Linked DNA regions of Chlorobaculum parvum NCIB 8327. The protein of the gene in region 1 interacts with the protein of each later gene in a pairwise test. Links are inferred from orthologs where the notes say so. Each region holds a gene or a part of one and is shown on either strand. Other genes may lie near its edges.

Region 1 (16,861 bases):
CGGGTGATTGTCGAAGGTGACAACGTCAGCGACTCGCAGGCCGATGTGCTCGCGCACGACATCGCCAACAAGATCGAGTCCGAAGCACAGTATCCTGGCCAGATCAAGGTGACCATTCTTCGCGAAAAACGCTCGGTTGCCTTCGCGAAGTAAACGATTGCTACTGGCTGAAAATCAAAAGGCGGGATGTTCTCCCGCCTTTTTTCGTTTGTCGCCGTGGCGCTATTTTATAGCGACTCCTTGGTCGAGGGAATCCTCGTGCCGCTGACTCTGACTGCCTGTTTCATCGCGTAGGCGAGCGATTTGAAGAGCGCCTCGATCAGGTGATGCGTGTTCTGACCTTCAAGGATCGCCAGGTGCAGGTTGGCGTTCATCGTTCGGGAGAGCGAGATGAAGAAGTGTTCCACCATTTCAGTCGAGAGCCCCTGAATGACCGGTCGCCTGAACTCCGCCTTGAAAACGCAGTAGCTTCGCCCACCCAGATCGATCGAGCAGCGCGCCAGCGCCTCGTCCATCGGAATGATCGCCCAACCGTATCGTTCGATGCCTTTTTTGTCTCCAAGCGCTTCCTCAATGGCTTTGCCGAGCACCAGAGCCACGTCTTCCACCGTGTGGTGGTCATCAACGTCGAGGTCGCCGCTGCACCTGAGCTGCACGTCGATGCCCGAGTGACGGCTGAAGCTGGTGAGCATGTGGTCGAGAAACACCACGCCGGTTTCTATGGCCGAAGTGCCGGTGCCGTCGAGGTTGACCGTGGCCGTAATATCGGTTTCTGCGGTTTTGCGGGAGTGTGAAGCGATGCGCTGCGTCATGGATGCTGAATCTGTAATGAAAAGAAATTATCTGAAGAACTTGGTGATGAGGCCGAAGACCAGGCTCAGGATGATCGAGAGTACAATCGAGCTGCCGATGGGGAAGTAGAAACGGAAATTCTCCTTCTGAATGTTAATGTCGAGAGGGAGGTTTCCGAACCATCCGAACCAACCGTTCCCGCCCGATTTCTGGGCCAGCATGAGCAGTAAGCCGAGAGCTGCGATCGAAGCTCCGACAAAAAAGAGCATTTTGCCCATAGCTGAAAACGGGTCTTGCATATTGTTCAAAAGTTGCTAAATTATGCCCTCACTATCGTAAGATACGATAGCAAAAGAGAATTTCGGAATTTACAGAAGTGGCCTGACATGCTCAACGGATTGATCGTCATCCTTGCTCTGATCGCCGCGATCCTGCTGATCGTGTCGGTTCTGCTGCAAAGCCCCAAGTCGGGCAGCGGTCTTACCGGTGGTATTGCAAGCTTGGGTACCGTGCAGACGCTTGGCGTCAGGCGTACCGGTGACTTCCTGAGCAAGGTTACGGCTGTTTTGGCCGGAGCCGTTATGGTTCTTTCGTTTATCGCCCAGTTCACCCTTCCGGCCCGTCACCAGGCTGGTAACGGGAACAGCATTCTGCAGAAGGACGTTCCGGCATCTCTCCCCGTTAACAACCTCCCGCAGGAACTTCCGGCAACCGGCAATCTCCCGTCTCCGGATCAGCAGCCAACAGAACCGGCACAATAAACTTCTGCACTCGTAGCTCAATTGGTAGAGCAACTGACTCTTAATCAGTGGGTTCAAGGTTCGAGTCCTTGCGAGTGCACCATACTGTCGCAAAGCCTCACAGATCAACGTCTGTGAGGCTTTTTTCGTTTATGGGCGCAAGAGTGGGCGAGGCATTTTAATGTATGACTGGTTGTGCCGTTCTTTTGGCAAGGTCATCGGCTCTGGCGTGCGGTGATGTTATCTAATCACCGAAAACGTAGGGATTTGTGTACCTTGAAATGGTAGGCTGTTTCCGCGGTAAACCTGTATTCTCCCGGAACAAATCTTTCTGTTTTACGGGCTGCCGTGTACATCAAAGAGGTAAGTATTCGAGGAGCGCTATGAGCAAAACATTCACGAAAGCCGATATCGTCAATATCGCTGTTGATGCCATGCTGGTTAACGGGTTGGATCCCGATTTTTCGCCCCAGGCAAAGCAGCAGTTGGGCTCGATGCATGGGCCCACAGAGGGGTATGGTTCGGAGATTCTTGATTTGACCTCGTTGCTCTGGTGTTCGATTGACAACGACGACTCGCGTGATCTGGACCAGATTACCGCCTGTGAGGTGCTGGATGATTCCTCCACCATCATTTATGTGGCTATCGCTGACGTCGATACGCTGGTGAAAAAAGGCTCGCCGATCGATGGCCACGCACGGACAAATACCACCTCCGTCTATACGTCAGCTAAAGTCTTTCCGATGCTGCCCTTGCGTCTTTCCACCGACCTGACCTCCCTCAATCCCGATCAGAACCGGCTGGCCATCGTCACCATCATGAAAATCGGCCCTGATGGCGAGTTGATCAACTCGACGGTCGAGCGCGCATGGGTGAGGAACAAGGCTCAACTCGCGTATGATTCTGTCTCGGCTTGGATCGATGGTAAAGACGAGCTGCCTGCGGCTGCAAAGGCCGTTCCGGGGATGGATGAGCAGTTGCGCCGTCAGGATGCTGTGGCGCAAAAATTACGGTTGCAACGGCATGCGAAAGGTTCTCTGGAATTCGAGACCTTTCAGCCTCGCGCCGTGTTCGAAGGGGATCGCGTTGTTGGCATCACTCAGCAGGAGAAGAACCGGGCGCGACAACTGATCGAGGAGTTCATGATTGCCACCAACGCCTGCACCGCCGATTTTCTTGCTGAAAAGGGTGTTGCGTCGATTCGTCGGGTGGTAAAGTCGCCTGAGCGATGGAAGCGCATTGTGGAGGTGGCCAAGGAGTACGGCTATTCGCTGCCCGGTGAGCCCGACGGAAAAGCGCTCGAAAAATTCCTAGCCGTGAGGCACAAGGCCGATCCATTGCGTTTCCCTGACCTTTCGCTCACCATCATCAAGCTTATGGGAGCAGGAGAGTACGTCGTGGAATTTCCGGGGCAGAAACCCATCGGGCACTTTGGCCTTGCCGAGCGCGATTACACTCACTCGACGGCACCGAACAGACGCTATCCCGATCTGATTACCCTGAGAATGACCAAGGCTTTTCTGGCCAACTGCCCGTCCCCGTATGGCGTTGACGAGCTTGAAGAGTTGGCGGTTCATTGCACCCGCCAGGAGGATGCGGCCCGCAAGGTGGAGCGTCGCGTACGCAAGTCTGAAGCCGCGTTACTTCTGGGAACCATGATCGGTCAGCACTTCGACGCTGTTGTCTCCGGTCATTCGGAGCGGGGCACGTGGGTGAGGATCCTGACGCCGCCAGCCGAGGGGCGTCTGGTCAGAACTTACGGGAAAGTCAGCGTTGGTAAAAAGATCAAGGTAAAGCTTGTTTTGGCCGATGTCGAACAGGGGTTCATTGATTTTGAAAGGATATGACAACCGGTCATGGTCATTCGCATAACCGGTTGTCAAAAGACAGCTTACCACTCTGAAGAATGTAACCCGACGATCTCCTTGTACGCAATCGCGGCCGCGCAGGAGGTTACCGGTGCGCTGATCAGGAGGCCGACGCCGAGGGCAAGGATACCAAGCACATTGATGAGTGCGAGCACAAGGGCAAAGACGAAAAAGGCGAACCAGTTTTTCGTGATGATCTTTCTGCTGGTTTCCATCGCCTGCCAGAACTCCATCCGGTGATCGATGATGAGAAAGGTGGTCAACATGTAGCCGATAGCAAGATAGATGCCGGGAATGATGAGCAGCATGAACCCGACCGAGACAATGATGCCGCTTGCCAGTCCGGCAAGAAAAAGCGGCAGGAAGTAGTTGAAGCCTCTGAAAAAGTCGCTGAACTGGAGCGACTGGCCGTTTATGAGCCTGAACGCGGCGATACTGTAGCCGGCATAGAGCGGCGCGGCGAGAGCTGAAAAGAGCAGTGAGCCGAGCGCTTCCAGTTTCGCACTGGCAAGTGATATCGCAAAGACGAGCAGGGTGAAGCCGACGAATTCGCCGACGTGCTCCTTAAACATTTCCCAACCTTTCTGCACGTAATCCGAGGTGTTGACCTCATAGCCATTCTCAATGAGCTGCCCGAAAAGCGCAGGATCGACTTTCTGCCCAAAATCAAATGCTGCCATGATTCCTCCAGGGTTTCCTTGTGTTCAATTGATGTCAATACTATGATCCATTGAAAGGTAGCCAAGGTTGACGAAATCTCAAGGTATAGTTGAAACGTGCAGGGGTGATTTTACGTATTGTCTACCATTATTTCGATGTTGCTACATTTGTCTGAACTTGAGAGCGCTGAATAGGGTATTGGGGAGGGTCTCTGAGGCGACCGATATTGCAGACACAGCCTTGCGCCGTATATTGCTGCACGTGGCTCGATTTGCAGCGTAAACGATTTTTGATGAAAATATTCGATCGATACATTCTCAAGACGCATCTCGGCACCTTCTTTTTTGCGTTTGTCACCATCATGTCGGTGTTCATTCTGTCGTTCGTGACCAAGTTTCTGGAACGGCTGATCGGCAAGGGACTTGATTTCGGTATCATCGCCGAGGTGGTGCTGTTGCAGTCGGCATGGATGGTCGGGTTTGCCGTGCCGATGGCCGTGCTGGTGACCACCGTGATGGCGTTCGGCGTGCTGACCAACAGCTCCGAGCTGACCGTGATGCGCGCAGGTGGCATTTCGATCTATCGACTCGTTGCGCCGGTGCTGCTGGCCGCACTCGCTCTTTCGCTGATGATGGAGCGGTACAACAATGTGCTGATGCCCGAAGCCAACTATCGGGCCAACGCGCTTTTTGCCGATATCACCCGCCTGAAACCGGCGCTGGGGCTCGACAAGAACGCCTTTTCGGATATGATCAAGGGCTACTCCATCATGGCGCGTGATGTTGATAACAAAACCGGCGAGCTTCGTGACATTGTGCTTTACGATCGCGCCCAGCCCGATGTGCGCACGGTCATTCTGGCCGCCAGGGGCAAAATCGAGTTCACGCCCGACAATACTCACCTTGTGCTGACGCTTGAAGATGGGCAGATTCACGAGCTTCGGCTGCCTGCAATGGATCGTTACCGCACCATGTCGTTTTCGAAGAACCGCTATGTGTTCGACGCGACCGGTTACGATTTCGAACGTTCGGACGAAGGCCGCCGCCGTGGTGGTAAGGAGCTTTCAGCGTCTGATCTGCTGGCCGTAGCGCAGGAGTTTCGGCAGAAGGGAGATGCGGCAGAGCGCTCGGCGGTCAAGGGGGTAGATGAGCTGAAAGCTGCGGTTGAAAGGATTCGGAGCAGTCATGACAGCTCCGGATCAGAGCCTGCGGTGCTGCCGCCAGTCGTGCCTGGCCGGGCTACCGAAGCCGTGGATGCGATGCTCGGCGGCCTGAATGTTCAGCTTAAACAAATGCAGCAGCATCGAGAAGACTACCGCAAATACATGATCGAGTACCACAAAAAGTACTCGCTGGCGTTTGCCTGCCTCGTGTTCGCGATGGTTGGCGCACCCCTCGGTGTAATGGCCCGTCGAGGCGGATTTGGTGCGGGCGCGGCCTTGTCGCTCTTCTTTTTTGTGCTTTACTGGGTGCTGATGATTGGTGGTGAAAAGATTGCCGATCAGGGGCTGCTATCACCGGCGGTCAGCGTCTGGCTACCCAATGCGATTCTGACCTGCGCCGGGCTCTTCATGCTTTACCGCCTGAGCCATTCGGTCAACGCATCCGCGCGCTGACCGCGGGGTTAGCTTGACGGTCAACGCAAGGTTGCTGTCTTGATGGCGCGCTTATTGCCGTTTTCATCCACGCTCACGAAGGTGATCCGCGTCGTGAACACCAGCTCCTTCTCGCCAGTGGCGATCTCTTCGCGGGTGACATCCACAACATACTCGACTGAAGTTGTGCCGACGTGGTTTTTCTTCGATTCGAAACAAAGGATCGTGCCCTGCCGGATGCTTTTCTTGAACTTGATATTGTCCATGCCGACCGTCACGAAGTTGCAGCCGGGGTAGTCGAGCGTAACGGCGATATAGCTGACCTCGTCGATCCATTTGAGCAGATTTCCGCCGAACAGGAACCCGTAATGGTTCAGGTGTTCCGGCATGACGAGCTTGTGCGTTTCCATAAGTGTATTGATAAGAATTTTTTAAGTGCGGCCACCCGGTCGTCCTGGGTTTACTGTGGTAACAGGAACAATGTAGATTTTCAAGTACAAAGTTCCGTGCTTGCGCGGTTCCAGGCAACCGCAAGGGATCCCCCTACATTTTCAACCATCAACGATCAGTTGCCAACTATTTTTCACTCCTTCATCGGCTTCACCATCACGACCTTTTCGCGCTCGAGAATGACGCTGCCGGGACTTTTGCGGTCTTTTTTGACATACTTCTTTTCGGTGTACATCACCGGGACCAGTTCGGAGTGTTTGGCCGAGGAGTGCCAAGCGGCGATTTCGGCGGCGCGTTGAATTTCTGACAGGTTGTGCATGCCTGCGCCTTTGAGCACGCAGTGCGAGCCGGAGGCTCCGCGGGCGTGGAGCCAGATGTCGTTGGGTTTGGCGAAGCCGAAGGTGAGCTTTTCGTTGTTCGCGGCGCTTTTGCCGATGTAGAGGTTGATGTTGGGGCCAAGCGGAATGGCGCGGAACGGGTGCTTTTTTTCCTGCTTCCGGTGCTGGTCCTTGTCGGATTTGCTGCCGGAGGTTTCAAGCAGCCTTCGCAGGCTTTCCGGCGAACCGGTAGCGTGGTCAAGCGCTTGGAGTTTCTGCCGCAGATCGTCGAGCTCCCTGTTGAGTTCGGCGTGGCGGAGCTTGTTGGCTTGGATGCGTTTGCGATTTTTCGTCGCCTGCGTGAAGTACCAGGCGGCGTTTTCCTGAAGGTTGATGCGTGGCTTGAGCGGAATCGTCACGTCAGACGAGCCGGGGTCAAAGAGGTTCGGCACCGTGATCGAGTCGCCGGAAGGCTCCGCGGTTCCGATTGCGCCGGTCAGCAGGTGGCCGTAGGTTTCGTACTGTTGCGCAAGCTCTTCCGGATCGTGCTTGTCGGCCGAGGCCAGCTCTTTTTCGATCTTGCCGATTTTTGCGCTCAGCTCCCGTTTCACTGAGGTCACCTTTTCCTGCTGGCGCAGGTGGCGGTACATTTTGCGGCTGTAGTGGTTGATCGCGTCGAGCACGCTCTCGAAGGGCGTGAATGGCCCGTCGTCGAGCGGCTCAAACAGCGAGAAGCGCGGCGGCTCGCCGAGGCGTTCGATGACGCACGGAGCAGGGGAGGTCAGGTCGTAAAAGAGCGCGACGAAAGTCCGATGGAGCTGCTCCGGCTCTTTGCTTTCCGCCACGTCGAGCAGTCGCCGCACCAGCTTGCGATCAAAGCCTGGCAGCGCTGTCAGCAATCGCCGGTCGAGTGGTTCGTCCTCTCCTGCCTCTTTTAGTTTTCGCACAAACAGTTCTGGATCGTTGGCGAGAGTTTCCAGCGCTCTGAAGTACGGTATGTCAGCGCTTGTCTCCTCAAACGGTGTATTTTCCAGTTTCCGTCCCTCCTTGAAGGTCTCGACGATCTTGCCGTCGCGCACCAGCAGCACGTTGGTTTCGGCGCTGAACATGCGCAGCACGATGGCGTGGCCATCGTCCAGCTCAAAGCTGATCTGCCGGTCGGCGGGCGAGATCGCTACGCCTGTGACCTGCCGCTCATACACCTCCTTCATGAGCCCGGCTGTGTTGCGGCGTTTGCGGTTCAGCCCTTCCTGCATGTGCAGCGAAAAGTGCGGCGAGCGCACCGTGACGACGAGCTGCTCGTGTCGGCCGTCCGGGGTGACGAAGGCCAGCATGACCTCGTTTTTCTGCTGCGAGTGAATCTCGAACAGGTAGCCGCCTGCCAGCCGTTCATGCAGCTCGTCGGCGATATGGTAGAGGGTGAAATAACTTCTGAGCATGTCTGAAAAATCGATCTCGCAAATTGTTGCCAAGCAAGAAGATGAGGGAGAAGGCTCAGCCGTTCAAAAATATTGCGCAGCCGCTTTCTTTACTCTATTTTCCTGAAACAATCTAAAAAGAAGATAACTATGCAGGAAGAAAGCAAAAGCGGTTGTGGTTGCAGTTCGCGAGGCGAAAATGGCGCTGGTGAGCAGGCGCGGCTCGGGTGGCACGAATATTTCATGTGCGTAGCGCACCTCATTTCACGCCGGGCGACCTGCACGCGGGGGCACATCGGTGCGGTGATCGTGCGCGACAACAACATCCTCTCGACCGGCTACAACGGCGCGCCTTCCGGACTGCCGCACTGCAACGAGACCAACTGCAAAATCTACCGCAGTACCCATCCCGACGGCACCGTCGAGGAGAACTGCGTCAACACGATTCACGCCGAAATCAACGCCATCGCACAGGCCGCCAAGCACGGTGTATCGATAAAAGATGCCGATATTTACATCACCGCCAGCCCCTGCATCCACTGCCTGAAGGTGCTCATTAACGTGGGCATCAAAACCATTTATTACGACAAGCCCTACAAGATCGAGCACATCGCCGAGCTGTTGCGCCTGTCGGGTATCAAGCTGGTGCAGGTGCACGCCGAAAACTGCTGAAGGGGGACGGCGCGATGAATCCAAATGTGGGGATGCGTCCGGAGGACGAAGGCCACATGCGGCGATGCCTTGAACTGGCCGAGCGCGGCGCGGGCAGCGTGAGTCCGAATCCGATGGTCGGTTCGGTGATCGTCCATGACGGGCGTGTCATCGGCGAGGGGTGGCACCAGAAGTACGGTGGGCCGCACGCCGAGCCGCACGCCATCGCGTCGGTCGAGGATGAGGCGCTGCTCCGGCAATCGACGCTGTACGTCAATCTGGAGCCGTGTTCGCACCACGGCAAGACGCCGCCGTGCGCCGACCTGATCGTTGAAAAGTGCATTCCGCGCGTTGTCGTTGGTTGCCTCGACCCGCACAAGAAAGTGGCTGGCAAAGGGATTGCCCGGCTCCGGGAGGCGGGCGTCGAAGTGACGGTTGGCGTACTCGAAGCGGAGTCGGAGCGGCTCAACGAGGCGTTCATGACCTCGCATCGCAAGGGCCGACCGTTTGTGGCGCTCAAGACAGCGCAAACGCTCGACGGGCGTATCGCCACCTCGCTTGGCGCGTCGAAGTGGATCACCGGCGAAGCGTCGAGGTGCGAGGTGCACCGGCTGCGATGCGCGTATGACGCCGTGCTGTGCGGCGCTTCGACTGCGCTGGCCGATGACGCCGAGCTGACCGTTCGCTTCTGCGCTGGCCGCCAACCGCTTCGCGTGCTGCTCGATCCCCGGCTTCAGGTGCCGCACGAGTTCCGGATTTTTAACGATGCGGCCAAAACGCTTGTCTTCGCACTTCGAGATGAGGCTGAGCCTGTGTTGGTCAGCCAGCTCGAAGCACGAGGCGTCGAGGTGGTTCTAATCGGCCAGTCTGAAGGCACCCTCGATCTCGCGCAGGTGTTTGCGGAGCTGCACCGTCGGCGGGTGCTCTCGGTGATGGTCGAAGGCGGCAGCCGGTTGTCGGCCGCGATGGTCAGGTCTGGAATCGTGGACAAGTACTACGTGTTCATTGCTCCGAAACTCTTTGGTGACGATGGGTTGCCCTCATTCGGGCCACTCGACGTCATTCGTCCCGACATGGCCACAAAGCTCAGTTTCACGCGAGTCGAGAGGTTCGGCGAAGACCTGCTGGTCGAAGCCTATCCGGTACGCTGATGGCAGGATTTTTTCAAACGTAACGGCAACAACAATCGAGAGAGTGTAAACGCTTTTTCCGGAGGATTCATGAAGAACGACGATCTTGGTAAACTGATTCTGCGTTTGTGCGTCGGGGGGCTTATGCTCTTTCACGGCGTGCACAAGCTGATCTATGGCTACAGCTTTATCATCTCGAAGCTCAAAGATGCGCATTTGCCCTGGCTGCTGGTTCTGGGCGTGCCTGTCGGCGAGGTGGTGGCTCCGTTGCTCATCGTGTTGGGGCTTTACACCCGGCCTGCCGCGCTCATTCAGGCTTTCCTGATGGGCATGGCTGTCTGGCTCGTCCACATGGGCCAGCTCGCCTCGCTTGGTCCGCACGGTGGCTACGCACTCGAACTTCAGGCCTTCTACTTCTTTGGTGCTCTTGCCGTGGCTTTTCTCGGCGCGGGTCGTTACGGCGTCGCGAAGCCGGGTAAATGGAACTGAGCAGGGCCTTCCCTTTTTCCACCCGCTGCGATTGATTGCCATTCCGTCCGAGCCCCTCTCAGGACGGGATGGCTTTCTTTTTTTTGCGGTTTCGCATCAGATCAACTTACCAGACATACGACAAGTGAATGGCCACGTTATTCACGAGTGAAACGGTGATCGATGCTTGATTGCGCAGGAGCAGGGGAATCGGTGGGCATTTGCGTTATATTGAATCCTTTTTTAGCGCTAAACAGGATGGGGCATGGTTCTTCTGACGGTCGAGGGGATTGGCAAGACGTACGGGTTGAAAACGCTGTTCACGGATGTGTCGTTCGGCATCGATGACCGCGACAAGGTGGGCATCATCGGCGCGAACGGCAGTGGCAAGAGTACGCTGATGAAAATTCTGGCCGGCAGCGAGACGCCCGACACCGGGAGGGTGATGGTGTCGAAGGAAAAGAAAATCTCCTACCTGCCGCAGGTCTCGCCGTACGACGCGGACGATACCGTGCTCGAAGCGGTGCTGAAGTCGGGCGATAAAGTCATGGCGCTGATCTGCGAGTACGAACTGGCTCTTGAGGCGCTCGACCATGCAGACGGTGACCAGACCGCGCTGATCGAGAAGGTGACGCACCTGTCGCATGAACTCGACGTGAAGGGCGCGTGGGAGCTGGAGTCGAACGCCAAGGCGGTGCTCGGCAAGCTCGGCCTGAACGATCTGACGGCGAAAATGGGCACGCTCTCCGGCGGCCAGCGCAAGCGCGTCGCGCTCGCCCACGCCCTTGTGGTGCCGAGCGACGCGCTGATTCTCGACGAGCCGACCAACCACCTCGATGCCGACAGCGTCGAGTGGCTCGAAAGCTACATCCGCCGCTACGCCGGGGCGGTGATTCTCATCACGCACGACCGCTACTTCCTCGACCGCGTTGCCACCCGTATGATCGAACTGGACGGCAAAACGGCCAAAACCTACACCGGCGGCTACGCGAGCTACCTCGTTCAGAAGGAGGAAGAGGAGGCGCAGGAGATTCGCGACGAGTGCAAGCGCAACGCACTCGCCAAGCAGGAACTCGAATGGATGCGCACCGGCGCTAAGGCCCGCACCACCAAACAGAAAGCGCGCTTGCAGCGAGCCGAAACGCTGGTCTATGCGCCGAAAAAAGAGCAGAAACAGGAGATGGAGATCGGCTTCGGCGCGGAACGGCTCGGCAACAAGATCGTCGAGTTTCACGACGTCTCGAAATCGTGGGGCGAGAAGAAGCTGCTTCGCTCGTTCGACTACCTGCTCGAAAAGGGCGACCGCATCGGCATCATCGGCCCGAACGGTTCCGGCAAGACCACGCTGCTCGAAATGATCGCCGGACGCACGAAGCCCGACAGCGGGCGCATCGAGATCGGCCCGACGGTCAAAATCGGCTACTACGATCAGGAAAGCCGTTACCTCGACGACGAAAAGCGCGTCATCGAGTACATCAAGGAGGAGGCCGAGCAGATCAAAACGAAGGACGGCACGCTGGTCTCGGCGGCCAAAATGCTTGAACGGTTCCTCTTCGCCCCGTCGGCGCAGTACAATCCCATCGGCAACCTCTCCGGCGGCGAGCGGCGGCGGCTCTACCTGCTGCGTCAGCTCATCGGAGCACCGAACGTGCTCCTGCTCGACGAGCCGACCAACGACCTCGACATCCCCACCCTGCGCGTGCTCGAAGACTACCTCGACACCTTTCCGGGGTGCCTCGTCGTCGTCAGCCACGACCGCTACTTCCTCGACCGCACCGTCGAGCACATTTTCGCCTTCGAGGGCGACGGCATTGTGCGCCGCTATCCAGGCAACTACAGCGTCTATCTCGAAATGAAAGCCGCCACCGCTGCCGAAGAGCAGGCCGCCAAGCCCAAGCCCGCGCCCGCCGCAAAACCCGCGTCCGAGTCGCCGAAGCCGACATCATCGCCCAAGCAGCGCAAACTCAACAGCAAGGAGAAGCGCGAACTTGAGCAACTCGAGCAGGCCATCGCCGAAGCCGAAGAGCGTCAGGAAGCGATCAACGCCGAACTCTCCGCCGCCGGTTCTGACTTCGAGGCGGTACAAAGGCTGGGTGACGAACTGCACAAGATTCAGGAGAAGCTCGAAAGCGACATGGAGCGCTGGGGCGAGTTGGCAGAGCTGGCGTGACGGGAAGCGTGGACGGCGTGGACGGGAAATGAAACGGTGTCGTAGGGGCGAACCTGTGTGTTCGCCCTTGCGGGAGATTACCGGGAATTTGTAGGGGCAACCCTTGCGGTTGCCCATTTGGGAATGCCGAAGAATATCGCGCTTAACAAAATCAGCACCCTGCGCTGTATCGTCGTCTTTTCTTACTCCCAATCGTCCTTTAAGACCCATTCTTCGCACAAAACGCACAACCCGCCATGATCTCGACAATCAACACTCGCCTCGAAGCGCTCGCTGACTTGCCTACGGCGGCAATTCTTCGAGGCTTTTTCAAGACCGGCCCCGGCGAGTATGGCGAGGGCGACCGGTTTCGCGGGATTCGCGTGCCGGTGTTGCGTAAACTTTGCCGGGAGTTCCGGCACGCGGGCATCGAGGTGATCTCAGAGCTGCTCGAATCGCCGTGGCATGAAGACCGGATGCTTGCTTTGTTGCTGCTCATGGAGCGCTATCGCGCGTCGAGCGAAAGCGGCAGGGAAGAGCTGTACGACTTCTACTGCTCACGAAGCGACCGCGTCAACAACTGGGATCTGGTCGATGTCTCTTGCCCGCACATCGTCGGCCGCCACCTGCAGACCCGCGATCGCTCGCCGCTCTACCGCTTCGTCGAGTCCTCGAATCTCTGGGAGCGCCGCATCGCCATCGTTTCCACCTTTCACTTTATCCGCGACAACAATTTTACCGATACTCTCATTCTCGCCGAACGCCTGCTCGCCGACCCCGAAGAGCTGCTCCACAAAGCCACCGGGTGGATGCTCCGTGAAGTCGGCAAGCGCGATCAGCCCCAGCTCGAAGCCTTCCTCGAAGAGTATGCCACAGTCATGCCGCGCACCATGCTTCGGTATGCTATCGAGCGTTTTCCAGAGGAGGAGCGGCTGGCCTATCTGAAAAAGCGCTAAGTGCCGAGCAGCGAGAGGATGGTTCTTTTTACAGGGGAACTTTTATGACTTCTTACGCTGTTTAAATAAAACAGTGAGCAGTAGAAAGCCTGACGTGGCTCTAAGAACTTGTTCGTAAATAAGATGCTCTTTGCTGGAGCCATTGATTGTGTCCATTTTTATTGAGCAAAACCGTATAAAAAACGAACTCATAGCGACTGGAGTTGTTCCTGATAGAGTTCTGTAGCACCATCAAATTTATTTACGAACAAGATCTAAGTATCTGACCACTTACGTCATATCTCTTACTTGAACTTGTGCCATCCACAGTTCCGTATCAAATGAACAAGTCATTTGATACAATCAGTACCCAGTACATTATTGTTTAATCGCTTGCGCAACAATGAGTTATTTGTTGAGGCAGGAGGTGTTTATCGTCTTTTTCATAGGGCGCCTCGAAACGTGATTATTGCTTTTTATTACTGCATTTTTTTGTTTGCTCGCTGTTGTTCAGTCCGCTTCACTCTCGTCGATCAGATGCGGGCATAACGATTTTTCAATGAAAACAAAGGGACGGTGTAAAATGCTTGAGACCATTGCCATCATATTGATAATCCTCTGGCTGCTTGGATTGGTAACCTCTTACACCATGGGAGGGCTGATTCATATACTTCTCGTTATTGCGATCGTGGTGATTGTGATTCGTCTCATTCAAGGACGACGGATTTTGTGATGTGATGACTGAATTCAGCAAAGCAGGTCGTTGCATCAGCAGGTCAGCCACTGGTATGAGCGCGATCGGCGTGATGAGAAGAGAATGAGGCATTACGCCGATCCTCCGAATCGAGATGAAAAACGATAGTGGACTGTGTGTGATGAGGGATTGTTGGCTGATGGAGCGATCTGGAAAGTTTTTGATAAAAAACATGTTAGCAGGAGATGATAATGAGAAAAAGTATTTGTCTTGCAACAGCAAGCGTCGTGATGGCATTCGTAAGTTTTACTGCAAATGCCAACAATGCACAGGCTATGTCGAACAGGAGAGGAGGTCCCTCCATTGTGATCAGTTCACACCCTGATTTTATCTACCTGACCGATCAGGGATTTTCAATATCTGTAGGCAGCCCCTATGATATTATCAGCTACGACAACCTGTATTACCTCTACCAGGATGGCGGCTGGTACAGATCACCTGATTACCGGGGGCCATGGGTATATATCAAGGAGAGCAGGTTGCCAGACCGGATAAGACGTCATCGCATCGAGGATATACGCAGATACCGCGACGTCGAGTACAGGAGACACGACAACCGGAATAACATGGATCAGCGACGCAACGATAACCGGAATAATATGGATCAGCGACGCGACGACAACCGGAGGTAGCGCCGGGACGAAATACGCTTGTAACTGTTACAGATTGCAAGCGTATTTCGCCCTGCTCTGAGGCGATAAACAGATTTGGTTTGCAAGTCCCATGACGTCAATGAAAGGGCAAGTTTTGATGGGAAAAAGGTTAACGGAAGAATCACCATGAAAAAGTACATAGGGTTGAGTGCTGTCATTGCGGGAATGCTTCTTGGTGTTCCATCGGTCAATGCACCAGCGGCAGTCCATACGACATAATCTACTACGGGAACCGCTACTATTTGTACCATGCCGGTCGCTGGTACCGTTCCTATAGTTATCGCGGGCCGTGGTTTTTCATCCAGAACGCCCGGATTCCTTTAAGGATAAGAAGACACCGCTGGGAGGATATTCGCAGGTACCGCGACATAGAGTATCGTCGGTCTGACTGGCGAAATAACAGGTATCAACGCAACGATGATGGCCGAAGGAGATTACTCGAGAAAAAGTACAAGGCACCAGAGGGCAGGCAGCTCCAGGAACAACCAAACAGAATTCCAGAGGGTCGGAAGGTCTCGGAGCCGTCAAGAAAGAGTGATGACAAAGATGGGAAAAAAGGCGAGAACGATAAACGAGCAGATTAGGGGAAGGGAAAGAGAGCTTTATTCTATGTATAGCATAACGTTAGCCGATGGAGGAACCATGATTGATGTGAAAAAAATGCCAATTGACTTGATGGATGATATATATAGTCTTGCTTATTGGATGACAAGCTCTGAAAAATCTGCGAGTGATCTTTTAAACAGGGTATATCTGAATGTCGATATTGAAAGCTCTGAAAAAGAGGTTATCAAAATGTTCAGAAACTGTTATTTCGATAGTATTGGAGTTGAACTTATTTCCGGTTTTACGAATAATCTGTACCGAGCAGAAAATAATTTTACGCAATCATTTTTGCGATGGTTTGAGGATATAAAGCTCTCGGTTCTGCTGTCTGAGATATCCTGCCTTAAACATCGTGATATTTCTGAAATAACAGGAGAGTCTCTCGAAACAATAAGAATGTGGTTATCCTGGGGGCGCAAACAGGTCGGCAATGGCAATCTGTTTAATTATTGTCCCTTGTCGAAAGCTGTGGGCTTCTGAAACAAAGGTTACTATAGACTTATTTTGTGTGTCTCAGGAATGATGGTGCAATGAATGGCAATTAAAAGAATAAAGGAGAATTGTGATGAACACGAAAGATGCCTACAAACAAAAGGCTGAAGCAGAACTGGAGATCGCGCACGCCAGAGTCGCTGAATTCAAGGCCAAAGCGAAGAATTTTACTGCCGATACTCGTATCAAATATGCCAAACATCTCGACGAGCTTGAGCATGGTGTTGAAACGGCAAAGGCCAGGTTGAAGGAATTGGGCGAGGCGGGAGAGGATGGTTGGGAAAAATTGAAGGATGGCGTTGAAAAGGCAATGAATGGATTACGCAAAGCCATTCATGATGTTGCGGAAAAGTTTAAGGATTGAGGATGATGCTTTGATTGGCAATAAAATAAACTAAAGGAGCTTATCATGAAAATCTATGCATTGTTGGTAATTATGTTGCTGGCAATTTTCGGATGCACAACAACATACAAAGGCTCAATAAAAGGATCATCCAATCAGGATGCCTCAAAAAGCAACAAAGATATCGTTGGTAATTCAAATGAAAATCCAACAAGGCCTTAGCTATTTATCAAGCGTTTTGAGGACGATGCTTATTGAGCGCAAAAGATTGAATGTTAGCAGCCAGGATTTATCGTTCGACTGCTGACATTCTAAATCTTCCTCCTAAAAGCATTGTATTTCATAGCCTTGAGATGAAGATTTCAAATACCTGATGACGTTGCTTTTCGAATCGCTGAACCAATCCATGACGGCGCCCTGTCAATGCCGTCCAGAATCACTATGGGGCTCAGTGAGGATGCCGTAGGTAACAAATACGAAACAATGTGCCTGTCGCTGATAGAAAGCTTGGCAGATGAGGTCTGACTTGCTGGTCAACGTCATGTTAAGCGGTTATTATAAAATTGTTTAGGTTATTGTGGCTTATAGTCATGACGCGTTACTTTTCTGAAGATAAAAGTCTACTTCGATGAACGTTCTGCTCATCTATCCTGAATTTCCAGATACGTTCTGGAGCTTTAAGCATGCGCTGAAATTTGTCGGCAAGAAAGCTGCTTTACCACCTCTTGGATTGCTAACCATAGCGTCGATGCTTCCTGAACAGTGGGGCCGAAAGCTTCTTGATCTCAATGTAAGTCCGCTTAAAGCAAAAGATCTTTTATGGGCTGATATGGTTTTTATC
Region 2 (2,909 bases), 1.3 Mb from region 1 along the record:
ACAAGCAGCGCGACATCACCAAGCTGAATCGCGAGCTACGCCGCAACAGCAAGTCGCTCATTACTATCGAGCCAGCGCTGCAGGCAACCTCGCATCCGGTGTTACTGGGTATTACCAGCGCCGCCTTGCAGACCGAAAGCGTCATCTCTGCAGCCTCTTTCCAGGAGACCACCAAGGTGCTGACCGATGCAGCCGTGGCTGGCAAGGTCGATCATCTCGCCGGTCTGAAAGAGAATGTTATTGTTGGTAAGCTTATTCCTGCCGGTACCGGATTGCGCAAATACCGCTCAATCAGGCTTCAGTCCAACGAACCTGAAGAGGTCGACGTCATTGAGTCAGCTTCGACTGGAGATGCAGAGGAGGAGAACTAACTGGTAAAGCTGCTTTTAGCTTACGTTATTTCCTGATTACAAAGCCATCCAGCCTATAACGGGCTGGGTGGCTTTTTTGTCAAGTGCTCTTTGTAACGACATCGATTATTCCCTGAGAGGTGCCAGGTAATCTTTCGGATGCGGAAGTACTATTGTTCAGAGATAATGCTGGACGTGCAATAAATGGGATCACTTTTGAGGGAGAGGAGTGTAATGTGTGAGTGCCGTTGGTTCTACAAATGTTGTCTTAGTTTATGTCACAGTTGTAAGCAATGCAATAGCTTTTGAGACCGGAGAAGCTTTTTCGCACATTCTTCTGTTTCACAAAGAGGGGTCAGCAGGGTCAGTGTCTTATCAGTTTGTTGTTGATTTGAAACGGCGGAAAAACGAAAGCCCTGCAAACCATCGAGGTCGCAGGGCTTTACTGTTACGAGCCAGAGCGCTCTGTCGAGAGCGCTTAGTGCTTTTCGTAGCGGAAGCTGTCGAGGAAGCTGGTGTCGAACTCGCCACTCCTGAAGACCGGGTCGTGCATGACCTGCTTGTGGAACGGAATGGTAGTCTTGATGCCCATCACGATGAACTCGTCGAGCGCTCTCGACATGCGGGCGATCGCTTCGTCGCGGGTGTGCGCGGTGACGATGAGTTTGCCGATCATGGAGTCGTAGTTCGACGGCACCACGTAGCTTGCGTAGCAGTGGGAGTCGATTCTGACGCCCGGCCCGCCCGGAGTGTGGAACACCTGCACCTCGCCCGGCGACGGCCTGAACATGTGCTCGGGATCTTCGGCGTTGATGCGGCACTCGATGGAGTGGCCGCGTGGCTCAAACACTTTGCCTTCGAGACTTCCACCAGCGGCGATGCGAATCTGCTCCTTGACCAGATCGACATCGTAGCGCTGCTCGGTCACGGGATGCTCCACCTGGATGCGGGTGTTCATCTCCATGAAGTAGAAGTTCTTGTGCTTGTCGAGCAGGAACTCGATGGTGCCGGCGCCTTCGTAGTTGATCGCCTTGGCGGCGGCCACGGCTGCTTCGCCCATCTTCGTGCGCAGGGCTTCATCGACCACCGGTGAGGGGGTCTCCTCGATCAGCTTCTGGTGGCGGCGCTGCACGGTGCAGTCGCGCTCGCCGAGGTGCAGCACGTTGCCGTGCTGGTCGGCCAGAATCTGAATTTCGATGTGACGAGGATTTTCAAGGAACTTTTCGATATAGACGCCGCTGTTGCCGAACGCCATGCCGGCTTCGCTCTGCGCGGTCTTGAGGTTTTTTTCGAGCTGGCTCTCTTCATGCACCACTCTCATACCCTTGCCGCCGCCACCGGCAGTCGGCTTGATGATGACCGGGTAGCCAATTCTTTTGGCGGTTTCGATTGCGTGACCGACATCCTCGACCAAGCCTTCGCTACCGGGCACCACCGGCACGCCGGCGGCGATCATGGTCGATTTGGCGGTGTTCTTGTCGCCCATCCGGTTGATCATGTCAGCCGATGGGCCGATGAACTTGATATTCGAGGAGTGGCAGACTTCTGAAAAATCGGCGTTCTCGGCAAGGAAGCCGTAACCGGGATGAATGGCGTCAGCGTTGGTGACTTCGGCAGCCGCGATAATGCGCGGGATGTTGAGGTAGCTTTCACGCGAAAGGGGCGGGCCGATGCAGACCGCTTCGTCTGCATACTTGACATGAAGAGAATCGACATCGGCGGTCGAATAGACGGCGACGGTGCAAATGCCCATCTCCCGGCAGGTGTGCATGACCCTTAAGGCGATCTCTCCACGGTTAGCTATGAGTATTTTTTTGAACAAGGTGCAGTACTGGTTGAAAGTTATGGCTTGATTCGGAACAGGACCTGATTGTATTCGACAGGCTGACCGTTTTCAACGAGAATTTCGGCGATGGTTCCGGAACCCTCTGCCTCGATCTCGTTCATGAGCTTCATGGCTTCGATGATGCACAGTACATCGCCAGCCTTGACCTTGTCGCCTTCATTGACAAATGCCTCGGCGTCCGGGGAAGGCGAACGGTAGAACGTGCCCACAATCGGAGAGTGAATGTCAATGAGATCCCCGGCGGCGGCTGGCGCGGCAGAAGCCGGAGCTGGCTGTTCCTGCACGGCTGCAGGTTGTGGCACGGACGGCGCTGCCTGAACGGGTTGCGCCATGGCAGGGGCGGTCGGCAATACAGCCTGGGCTTTCGAGTTGTTTCGTCTCAGCGTGATTTCGGACTCGCCGTTCTTGATGACGACTTCATCAAGAGACGAACCGTTGACAATCTCGATAAGCTGCTGGATTTCCTTGAGGTTCATGAGTGTGGTCTTAAGATTTTTACGCGCAATTCGGTTATGACTGGCAAGTTAATCACTTTTTAACTCTATCCATGTACTCGCCGCTCCGGGTGTCGATGCGGATGATGCTGCCGGTCTGGATAAACATGGGCACGTTCACCTCGGCACCGGTTTCGACGATGGCCGGCTTGGTGCCGCTGGTGGCGCGGTCATCCTTGCTTGCAGGGTTGGTTTCGGTAACCTCCAGTTCAACGAAGG

Evidence for each region.
Region 2: the proteins of ribD (region 1) and accC interact in binary tests that used the Escherichia coli proteins (3 or more experiments, as listed by UniProt). The link is inferred for Chlorobaculum parvum NCIB 8327 from one-to-one orthologs.

The regions. Positions count from the first base shown.
Region 1 is NC_011027.1:752,232-769,092, forward strand. What follows is about bases 7,659-10,583. They hold ribD (bifunctional diaminohydroxyphosphoribosylaminopyrimidine deaminase/5-amino-6-(5-phosphoribosylamino)uracil reductase RibD), read left to right. Parts: upstream 7,659-8,525; coding sequence 8,526-9,641; downstream 9,642-10,583. Other genes in these bases: CPAR_RS03640 (NFACT RNA binding domain-containing protein), read right to left, coding at 7,659-7,860; CPAR_RS03645 (deoxycytidylate deaminase), read left to right, coding at 7,990-8,511; CPAR_RS03655 (DoxX family protein), read left to right, coding at 9,711-10,109; CPAR_RS03660 (ABC-F family ATP-binding cassette domain-containing protein), read left to right, coding at 10,354-10,583. Also shown: rny (ribonuclease Y), read left to right, coding at 1-153; imidazoleglycerol-phosphate dehydratase HisB, read right to left, coding at 228-812; CPAR_RS03605 (DUF2905 domain-containing protein), read right to left, coding at 840-1,091; preprotein translocase subunit SecG, read left to right, coding at 1,179-1,553; CPAR_RS03620 (RNB domain-containing ribonuclease), read left to right, coding at 1,916-3,379; CPAR_RS03625 (hypothetical protein), read right to left, coding at 3,424-4,080; CPAR_RS03630 (LptF/LptG family permease), read left to right, coding at 4,353-5,675; CPAR_RS03635 (acyl-CoA thioesterase), read right to left, coding at 5,696-6,064; more of CPAR_RS03640, read right to left, coding at 6,238-7,658; more of CPAR_RS03660, read left to right, coding at 10,584-12,258; CPAR_RS03665 (DNA alkylation repair protein), read left to right, coding at 12,495-13,193; CPAR_RS10965 (lmo0937 family membrane protein), read left to right, coding at 13,756-13,905; CPAR_RS03670 (YXWGXW repeat-containing protein), read left to right, coding at 14,118-14,558; CPAR_RS03675 (hypothetical protein), read left to right, coding at 14,997-15,665; CPAR_RS03680 (sll1863 family stress response protein), read left to right, coding at 15,751-16,041; CPAR_RS11135 (hypothetical protein), read left to right, coding at 16,087-16,242; CPAR_RS03685 (B12-binding domain-containing radical SAM protein), read left to right, coding at 16,649-16,861. UniProt on the Escherichia coli protein: Converts 2,5-diamino-6-(ribosylamino)-4(3h)-pyrimidinone 5'-phosphate into 5-amino-6-(ribosylamino)-2,4(1h,3h)-pyrimidinedione 5'-phosphate.
Region 2 is NC_011027.1:2,068,688-2,071,596, reverse strand. It holds accC (acetyl-CoA carboxylase biotin carboxylase subunit), read right to left. Parts: upstream 2,173-2,909; coding sequence 829-2,172; downstream 1-828. Other genes in the region: efp (elongation factor P), read right to left, coding at 2,725-2,909; accB (acetyl-CoA carboxylase biotin carboxyl carrier protein), read right to left, coding at 2,193-2,672; rpoC (DNA-directed RNA polymerase subunit beta'), read left to right, coding at 1-371. UniProt on the Escherichia coli protein: This protein is a component of the acetyl coenzyme A carboxylase complex; first, biotin carboxylase catalyzes the carboxylation of the carrier protein and then the transcarboxylase transfers the carboxyl group to form malonyl-CoA.